Linked DNA regions of Nitrobacter winogradskyi Nb-255. The protein of the gene in region 1 binds, or shares a complex with, the protein of each later gene. Links are inferred from orthologs where the notes say so. Each region holds a gene or a part of one and is shown in the gene's direction. Other genes may lie near its edges.

What was found. Proteins that work in one complex are often made in the same cells at the same time.
Region 2: the proteins of uvrB (region 1) and NWI_RS12290 are in contact, whole or in part, in a crystal structure (PDB 7EGT), measured with the Thermus thermophilus proteins. The link is inferred for Nitrobacter winogradskyi Nb-255 from one-to-one orthologs. Residues at the interface, in WP_096411307.1 of Thermus thermophilus: Glu23, Leu25, Arg26, Asp27, Gly28, Glu29, Arg30, Phe31, Arg55, Glu326, Asp327, Phe328, Glu379, Ser382, Gln383, His398, Gly400, Arg401; in WP_096412145.1 of Thermus thermophilus: His654, Arg656, Phe657, Gln666, Asp668, Glu669, Lys680, Arg681, Leu682, Ser683, Lys685, Tyr686, Ala687.

Annotation. Positions count from the first base shown.
Region 1 is NC_007406.1:2,715,118-2,719,505, forward strand. The notes cover bases 275-3,910. They hold uvrB (excinuclease ABC subunit UvrB), read left to right. Parts: upstream 275-611; coding sequence 612-3,710; downstream 3,711-3,910. Other genes in these bases: NWI_RS18305 (hypothetical protein), read left to right, coding at 344-541. Outside these bases: NWI_RS12980 (PAS-domain containing protein), read left to right, coding at 1-248; NWI_RS12990 (hypothetical protein), read left to right, coding at 3,993-4,328. UniProt on the Escherichia coli protein: The UvrABC repair system catalyzes the recognition and processing of DNA lesions. A damage recognition complex composed of 2 UvrA and 2 UvrB subunits scans DNA for abnormalities.
Region 2 is NC_007406.1:2,578,576-2,582,452, forward strand. Bases 563-3,687 are described here. They hold NWI_RS12290 (ATP-dependent helicase), read left to right. Parts: upstream 563-962; coding sequence 963-3,413; downstream 3,414-3,687. Other genes in these bases: NWI_RS12285 (DUF1328 domain-containing protein), read right to left, coding at 563-692; NWI_RS12295 (ABC transporter ATP-binding protein), read left to right, coding at 3,540-3,687. In the rest of the region: more of NWI_RS12285, read right to left, coding at 519-562; more of NWI_RS12295, read left to right, coding at 3,688-3,877. UniProt on the Escherichia coli protein: A helicase with DNA-dependent ATPase activity. Unwinds DNA duplexes with 3'-5' polarity. Translocates on single-stranded DNA with 3'-5' polarity. Initiates unwinding more efficiently from a nicked substrate than double-stranded DNA.

The DNA of each region.
Region 1 (4,388 bases):
ATTTCATCGCCGAGCGCGTCCGCATGGTGCGCGCGGGCGATCCGACCCCGATCAATATCAAGCTCAGAAATGGCCAGGTGCTGCGCTTCATCTGCACGGCGCTTCCCGACGGCGGCCGGATGCTCAGCTATACGCCGGTGACCGATCTGATTCGCCGCACGGACGATCCGGCGGATGCCGACTATTATCTGTCGCTGCGCGGCGGCGACCGCCGCCTCCCGGTCCATCGCCTTCGCGCGGCGGAATAATCTCGCCGCGGAAAGAATGCGCCTGCCGGGATTCCATCGGGTATGGATCCGGACGTATGGTTGCGCATCGATCCACCTGGCCTGAGAATGCTCCCATGACACGCCCGATCGGACAGCAAGCCGTTCGCCGCCTCATCTGTTCCGGGTGCGGAACGGAATTCAATTGCGATCCATCCGGGAACTGCTGGTGCGCCGAGGAGCCCGGACGGTTGCCAATGCCGACCGAAGGCGGCGACTGCCTGTGCCGCGATTGCCTGCGAAAGGCCGTGTCGAGGTCATCGCCCAAGACGTGACCCCGGCGTCGATGCGCATCGGTGTGATTGCGCCCTTTCGTGCGCGCTGGATTCGCCCCATATTGCCCGCATGGCGAAGGCTCCCAATCCCCCTGAAAAACCCGGTAAAGCGCCGGGCTCACGGAAGTCAAAAGCCTCGACATCGCAAACCTCGAAGCAGCAGACCTCGAAGCCGAAGGCGCATCGTCCCGAAGTGCAGCCGATCGGGCCGGCGTTGGCCGACCTGCTCAATCCCGCCATCAACCGCGGCGACGCCGGCCTTGGGTCGGGAACCGGACTGCAACCCCCGCCGGACAATTCGTGGGACCGTCGCTCCGGCGGCGAAGCCGCGGCGCATCGCGCGCGGAGGTCAACGCGCGGCAAGAGCGACGCCACCGCGAAACGGGATGCGGCGAGCGCAACGTTCGAGAATCCTCCCCCTTCCCAACCCTCGAAGAGCGAACTTCGCTCGTCTCGGCGGCCGGCAAGGGGAATTGAAAGCGGCTTCGAGGAAGCACCACAAGCAATTTACGGCACATCGGCCACGATCCCGACGCTCGATCCGGAACTGGCGCGACAGCTGGGCATGCCGACCGCCGAGGACGACGAGGATGCCCTGGCGCGGCCGCCGCGCAGCAAGATGGAGGGCCTCGGCGTCAAGGCGACGGCGGAATCGCTGGAGGCGCTGCTGCGCGACGGCCGGCCCGAATTCAAGACAGGCGACGGCTCGCTGAAACTCTGGACGCCGCATCGCCCGCCGCGACCGGAGAAGAGCGAAGGCGGCGTACGGTTCGAGATCAAATCGGAGTATCAGCCCAAAGGCGACCAGCCGCAGGCGATCCGCGAACTGGTGGAAGGCATCCGGCGCAACGACCGCACCCAGGTGCTGCTCGGCGTCACCGGCTCGGGCAAGACCTACACCATGGCCAAGGTGATCGAAGCCACGCAGCGCCCGGCTCTGATCCTCGCGCCGAACAAGACGCTGGCGGCGCAGCTCTACGGCGAGTTCAAGAGCTTCTTTCCCGACAACGCGGTGGAATACTTCGTCAGCTATTACGACTACTATCAGCCCGAAGCCTACGTCCCGCGCACCGACACCTACATCGAAAAGGATTCCTCGATCAACGAGCAGATCGACCGCATGCGCCATGCGGCGACCCGTGCCCTGCTGGAACGCGACGACGTCATCATCGTCGCCTCGGTCTCGTGCATCTACGGCATCGGCTCGGTGGAAACCTACACCGCCATGACCTTCGCGTTGAAGCGCGGCGAGCGCATCGACCAGCGCCAGCTCATCGCCGACCTCGTGGCGCTTCAATACAAGCGCACGAGCGCCGATTTCACCCGCGGCACCTTTCGCGTGCGCGGTGACACCATCGACATTTTTCCCGCGCACTACGAGGACCGGGCTTGGCGCGTCAACCTGTTCGGCGACGAGGTCGAGAGCATCGAGGAGTTCGATCCCCTCACCGGCCACAAGCAGGACGAACTCGATTTCATCAAGGTCTATTCCAATTCGCACTATGTGACGCCGCGCCCGACGCTGGTGCAGGCGATCAAGAACATCAAGGTGGAGCTGAAGCAGCGGCTCGACGAACTGCATGCTCAGGGCCGCCTTCTGGAAGCGCAGCGGCTGGAGCAGCGCACCACCTTCGACCTCGAAATGATGGAGGCCACGGGAAGCTGCGCCGGCATCGAGAACTATTCGCGTTACCTCACCGGCCGCCGACCGGGCGAGCCGCCGCCGACGCTGTTTGAATACGTCCCCGACAACGCGCTGGTGTTCGCCGACGAAAGCCACGTCAGCGTGCCGCAGATCGGCGGCATGTTCCGCGGCGACTTCCGCCGCAAGGCGACGCTGGCCGAATACGGCTTCCGCCTGCCCTCCTGCATGGACAACCGGCCGCTGCGTTTCGAGGAATGGGACATGATGCGGCCGCAGACGATCGCGGTCTCGGCCACGCCGGGCGCGTGGGAGCTGAACGAGAGCGGCGGCGTGTTCGTCGAGCAGGTTATCCGCCCGACCGGCCTGATCGATCCGCCGGTCGACATCCGCCCCGCGCGCACCCAGGTCGACGACCTCGTCGGCGAGGTGCGCGCCACCGCGGCGAAAGGCTACCGCTCGCTCGTCACCGTGCTGACCAAACGCATGGCGGAAGACCTCACCGAATACCTGCATGAGCAGGGCATCCGCGTCCGCTACATGCATTCGGACATCGACACCATCGAGCGCATCGAGATCATCCGCGATCTCAGGCTCGGAGCGTTCGACGCGCTGGTCGGCATCAACCTGCTGCGCGAGGGCCTCGACATTCCGGAATGCGCGCTAGTCGCCATCCTCGACGCGGACAAGGAGGGCTTCCTGCGCAGCGAGACCTCGCTGATCCAGACCATCGGCCGCGCAGCCCGCAACGTCGAAGGCCGGGTGATCCTCTATGCCGATCAGGTCACCGGATCGATGCAGCGCTCCATCGCCGAGACCGACCGCCGCCGCGAGAAACAGGTGGAGTACAACACCGCCCACGGCATCACGCCGGAGAGTATCAAGAAGTCCATCGGCGATATCCTCAACAGCGTCTACGAGCGCGACCATGTGCTGGTGGAAATCGGCGACGGGGGCAAGGGAAATTCCTGGTCGGACGACGCGATCGCGATCGGCCACAATTTCGAAGCTGTTCTCTCCGATCTGGAAACACGGATGCGCGAGGCCGCCGCCGACCTGAACTTCGAGGAAGCCGCAAGACTGCGCGACGAGGTGAAGCGGCTGCGCGCCACCGAGCTTGCCGTCGTCGACGATCCCACCATCAAGCAGCGCGGCGTCGCGGCGAAGGCTGGCAGCTACGCGGGCAAGAAGAAGTACGGCGACGCAGCGAACCTGCCGGCGCGTCTCGACAAGGCGGCGCAAGGCACGGCAGCCGGCAAGTTCGGCAAACGTGGCTCGTCAACCTCGAAAGTCCACAAGCCCTCGCTCGACGAGATGGGCATCGCCACCTGGCATGAGGTCAAACCGACCGGCGCGCGGCCGAAGCCGCGCAAGCCTACGCTGGATGAAATGGGCCCGGGAACGGAAAGCCGCATCTATCAACCAACCTCGACGCGTGAAGCCGGCCCGGAGTTCGGCCCCGGCCCCCGCTCGACCGGCGGCGCGCCGGGAAAACGAGGCGGTTGGAAGAACAATCGAAAGCGCTAGCAGAACAATCATTGCAGAGATGTTTCATGCTTTTTGACATACTCAAGCAGAGTGTTCACCCACCATGGGCTCAATCGTCCGAGGCCGTCCGGCATGGCTTTGTCATAAGCCTTATATCGCCGCGATCCAGCCTGACACTGTTATAAAAGTTCTCGACCGGGCCGGATCTCACAAGGCATAAAGAATAGCTCATCAAAAGCTTGCTCCACAGCTATCACTCCTTCACGTGAAGGTTTAGAGCGCCGGCACCCTATTCAAATTTCATCAAACAAGGATACCTTCATGGCGGACGCTGATCTCGACGTCATCATCCGGCGGCTCGCGAAGCAGCAGCACAAAAGCCTGATCGCCGCGGTCAAGGCGCGACGCGACCGCTATCTCGCCCTCGCCGCCAAGGCGAAGGATGCCGCCGGCAGGCAGCGATTACGGCAGATGGCGAAGCACGCGTTCGAGGAAGGCGCCGCCGCCGCAAGGCGAATGCAGATGTCCGCCGACAACGCCGCCGACAGCTATGCACGCGCGATGCGGCGGGCGGCCGACAGGCTCGCGACGGAACAGGCTGCAACGCCGAAGAAAAAATCCGTCAAAGCAACGAAACGGAAAGCCGGGAAGAGTTGAATACGCACGATGCTTCTCGCCGCGTCGGCTTCAACACCTTCAGTTCCGATTTCAGCACGC
Region 2 (3,877 bases), 140 kb from region 1 along the record:
CCCAGACGCAGGGCAAGATCGAGCGCTGGCATCAGACCCTGAAGAACCGCATCCTGCTGGAAAACTACTATCTGCCCGGCGACCTTGAACGGCAGGTCGCGGCCTTCGTCGAGCACTACAATCACGGCCGCTATCACGAGAGCATCGATAATCTCACGCCCGCTGACGTCTACTTCGGCCGCGGGCAGACCATCCTCACCGAACGCGAAAGGATCAAACGCCAGACCATCCACCAAAGACGCTTGCAGCATCACCTGCAGGCCGCCTAACCTCAAACCCAGATGAGCCAGAACCTCCGTTCCCGTGACCCCGGAACAGTCTCAATTCATCTGACGACGGACAGACAAATCCGTAATGATGGATTCCGATGAGAGAAAGCGACCCGTTTATCCGCCGCCCGCTGTAGAAGAATTCCAGCCGTGGTTATTTCCAAGCTATCGTCGAAGGTGCAGCACCGTCTTGCAGGCCCGAGGGCACGGGGAAGCAGATCGCCATGCCCTCGGATATTTCCTTACCCGCTACACGCGGTTCCGTCCGCGCAAAAAGCCGACCACCGCCGAGATCACAAACAGGATGAGAGCAATGAAGAAGATGATCTTGGCGATTTCGAAGGAGGCGCCCGCGATCCCTCCAAAGCCCAGAACGCCGGCGATCAATGCAATAACCAGGAACGTCACCACCCAGTTCAACATGATTTTGGTCTCCATTTTCGGCGCGCTTTGCGCGTTGACTGAAAAATCAATCCGTTACGGGAACAATGGTTCCGTGCTGGTGGTGTTCGAAAGAAAATCAGGAAAATAAGCAGTTTTGGGGAACAAAACATCGAGCGCGACGCGATGATTTGTTGGCCGGGAGGCTAAAAAGTCGCTACGAAGCACGTTCGCCCTATATATTTCTTCATCCTTGCTGAGAGGGCTCCCCTTCGCTGGCAGGCAGTGCCATCGTAGGGAAAGACGATTCGCATGACCGAGCCGAACAGACTGATCCATACCAACGTTTCCGGGCACCAGCCCGCCGCCGGCGGCATCGCTGCGCGTGCGCGAGCCGCGGCAGCGCCACGATATCTGAGCGGGCTCAATCCGGAGCAGCGCGAGGCCGTGGAAACGCTGGACGGACCGGTTCTGGTGCTGGCCGGCGCGGGCACAGGCAAGACCCGCGTGCTGACGACCCGCATTGCGCATATCCTCAGCCAGGGCCGCGCCCGCTCCGGCGAAATCCTGTCGGTCACCTTCACCAACAAGGCCGCCCGCGAGATGAAGCATCGTCTCGGACAGATGCTCGGGCAGGCCGTCGAAGGCATGCCGTGGCTCGGCACCTTTCATTCCATTGCGGGCCGAATCCTGCGCGTTCATGCCGAGCTGGTGCAGCTCAAATCCAACTTCACGATTCTCGATGTCGACGACCAGATCCGTCTGCTCAAACAGCTTCTGCAGGCCGACAACATCGACGACAAGCGCTGGCCCGCGCGGATGCTGGCCGGGTTGATCGACGGCTGGAAGAACCGCGGACTGACGCCCGCGCAGGTGCCGTCGGGCGAAGCCTCCGTCTTCGGCAACGGTCGTGGCGGCAAGCTTTACGCCGCCTACCAGGCACGGTTGAAAATCCTCAACGCCGCAGACTTCGGCGATCTGCTGCTCGAAAACATCCGGCTGTTCCGCGAGCATCCGGACGTGCTGCGACAATACCAGAACCGCTTCAAGTTTATCCTTGTCGACGAATATCAGGACACCAACGTTGCCCAATATCTATGGCTGAGATTGCTGTCCCAAGCGCCGCCGTCATCCCACGCGCTGTTTCCCGCTCCCGTCGCGGCGGAAGGTCCCGACCCGCGCACGGCTCGATCCAGAAACATCTGCTGCGTCGGCGACGACGACCAGTCGATCTACGGCTGGCGCGGCGCCGAGGTGGATAACATCCTGCGGTTCGACCACGATTTTCCCGGCGCCAAGGTAATCCGGCTGGAACGCAACTATCGCTCGACCGGCCATATCCTCGCCGCCGCCTCGCACCTGATCGCGCATAACGAAGACCGGCTCGGCAAGACGTTGCGGACCGAGGATGTCGATGGCGAGAAGGTCACCGTCACCGGCTCCTGGGACTCTGAGGAGGAAGCCCGCGCCATCGGCGAGGAAATCGAGCAGCTCCAGCGTGCCGGCGAAAAGCTGAACGAAATCGCGATTCTGGTGCGCGCTTCATTCCAGATGCGCGAGTTCGAAGACCGCTTTCTCACGCTTGGCCTACCCTATCGCGTCATCGGCGGCCCACGCTTCTATGAGCGCGCCGAGATCCGTGACGCGCTCGCCTATCTGCGCCTCATCAACTCGCCGGCCGATGACCTTGCATTCGAGCGCATCGTCAACGTGCCTAAACGCGGCCTCGGCGACGCTACCGTCAAGATGCTGCACGAGATCGCGCGAAAGCGTCAGATCCCGCTTAGCGAAGCCGCCCGCGCCGTTGTCGAAACCGACGAGTTGAAACCAAAAGCGCGCGGATCGCTGCGCGCTCTGCTGGAGAGCTTCGACCGCTGGCGTATCCAGCGGGAGGCCATGCGGCATACCGAGCTTGCCGAGATCGTGCTGGACGAGAGCGGCTACACCGAGATGTGGCAGAAGGATCGCTCGGCCGACGCCGCAGGACGCCTCGAAAACCTGAAAGAGCTGATACGCTCGATGGATGAGTTCGAAAACCTGCAAGGCTTTCTCGAGCATATATCCCTGGTGATGGACCGCGACGGCGGCGCGGACGAGGATGCCGTCTCGGTGATGACACTGCATTCCGCCAAGGGACTTGAATTCGATACCGTCTTCCTGCCCGGCTGGGAGGAAGGCCTGTTTCCTCATCAGCGGGCGCTGGACGAGCAGGGACGCTCCGGCCTGGAAGAAGAGCGCCGCCTCGCGCATGTCGGCCTGACACGGGCGCGCCGTCGCGCGAAACTTTACTTCGCCACCAATCGCCGCATCCACGGCTCGTGGTCGACCACGATTCCGTCCCGCTTTCTCGACGAGTTGCCGGCGGAGAATGTGGAGATCACGGAATCGAAGGGTGGATCGGGCTGGGGCGGAACGGGCGGTTACGGCCCCTCGCGTTTCGACAACATCGATTCCTTCGGCTCGAGCTATGCGACTCCAGGCTGGCAACGCGCGCAGGCCAATCGCGGCCGGGGCGGGTTCAATGAGGCCGGAACGCCCTACGATGCAAACCGATCGAAGTCGAAGCGCGCGCCGGTGGTCATCGAAGGAGAGTTGATCGCACGATCCACCGGCTCGGATTCCGGCTTCTCATTGGGCGACCGTGTTTTTCATCAGAAGTTCGGCTACGGGAAAGTCGCGCGAATCGATGGCAACAAGCTGACCATCACCTTTGAAAAAGCCGGCGAAAAAAAGGTGGTCGATAGCTTCGTCGCGCGGGTGTAACCGAATTGCGAACCACCGCCCGTGCTCCTATCTGTTGACCTGCATTCTCCATCGTCCCGCCATTCCGCCGCGATATCATCTCTCTCCTCGTTCCTCTCCACCCGCTTACAGCGTATCAAGCCTCGCATGTCGTCCATGATATCCATCTCCGGTTTGTCGAAGGCTTACGCGTCCGGCTTCATGGCGCTGAAGAGCATCGACCTCGATATCAAGCGGGGCGAAATCTTCGCGCTGCTCGGTCCCAACGGTGCCGGCAAGACAACTCTCATCAGCATCATCTGCGGCATCACCAATCCGTCCGCCGGTCAGGTGCTGGTCGACGGCCGGGATATCCGCCGCGACTATCGGGCGACCCGCGCGATGATCGGCCTCGTGCCGCAGGAGTTGCATACCGATGCCTTCGAAACGGTCTGGGCGACCGTCAGTTTCAGCCGCGGGCTGTTCGGAAAACCCAGAAATCCGAC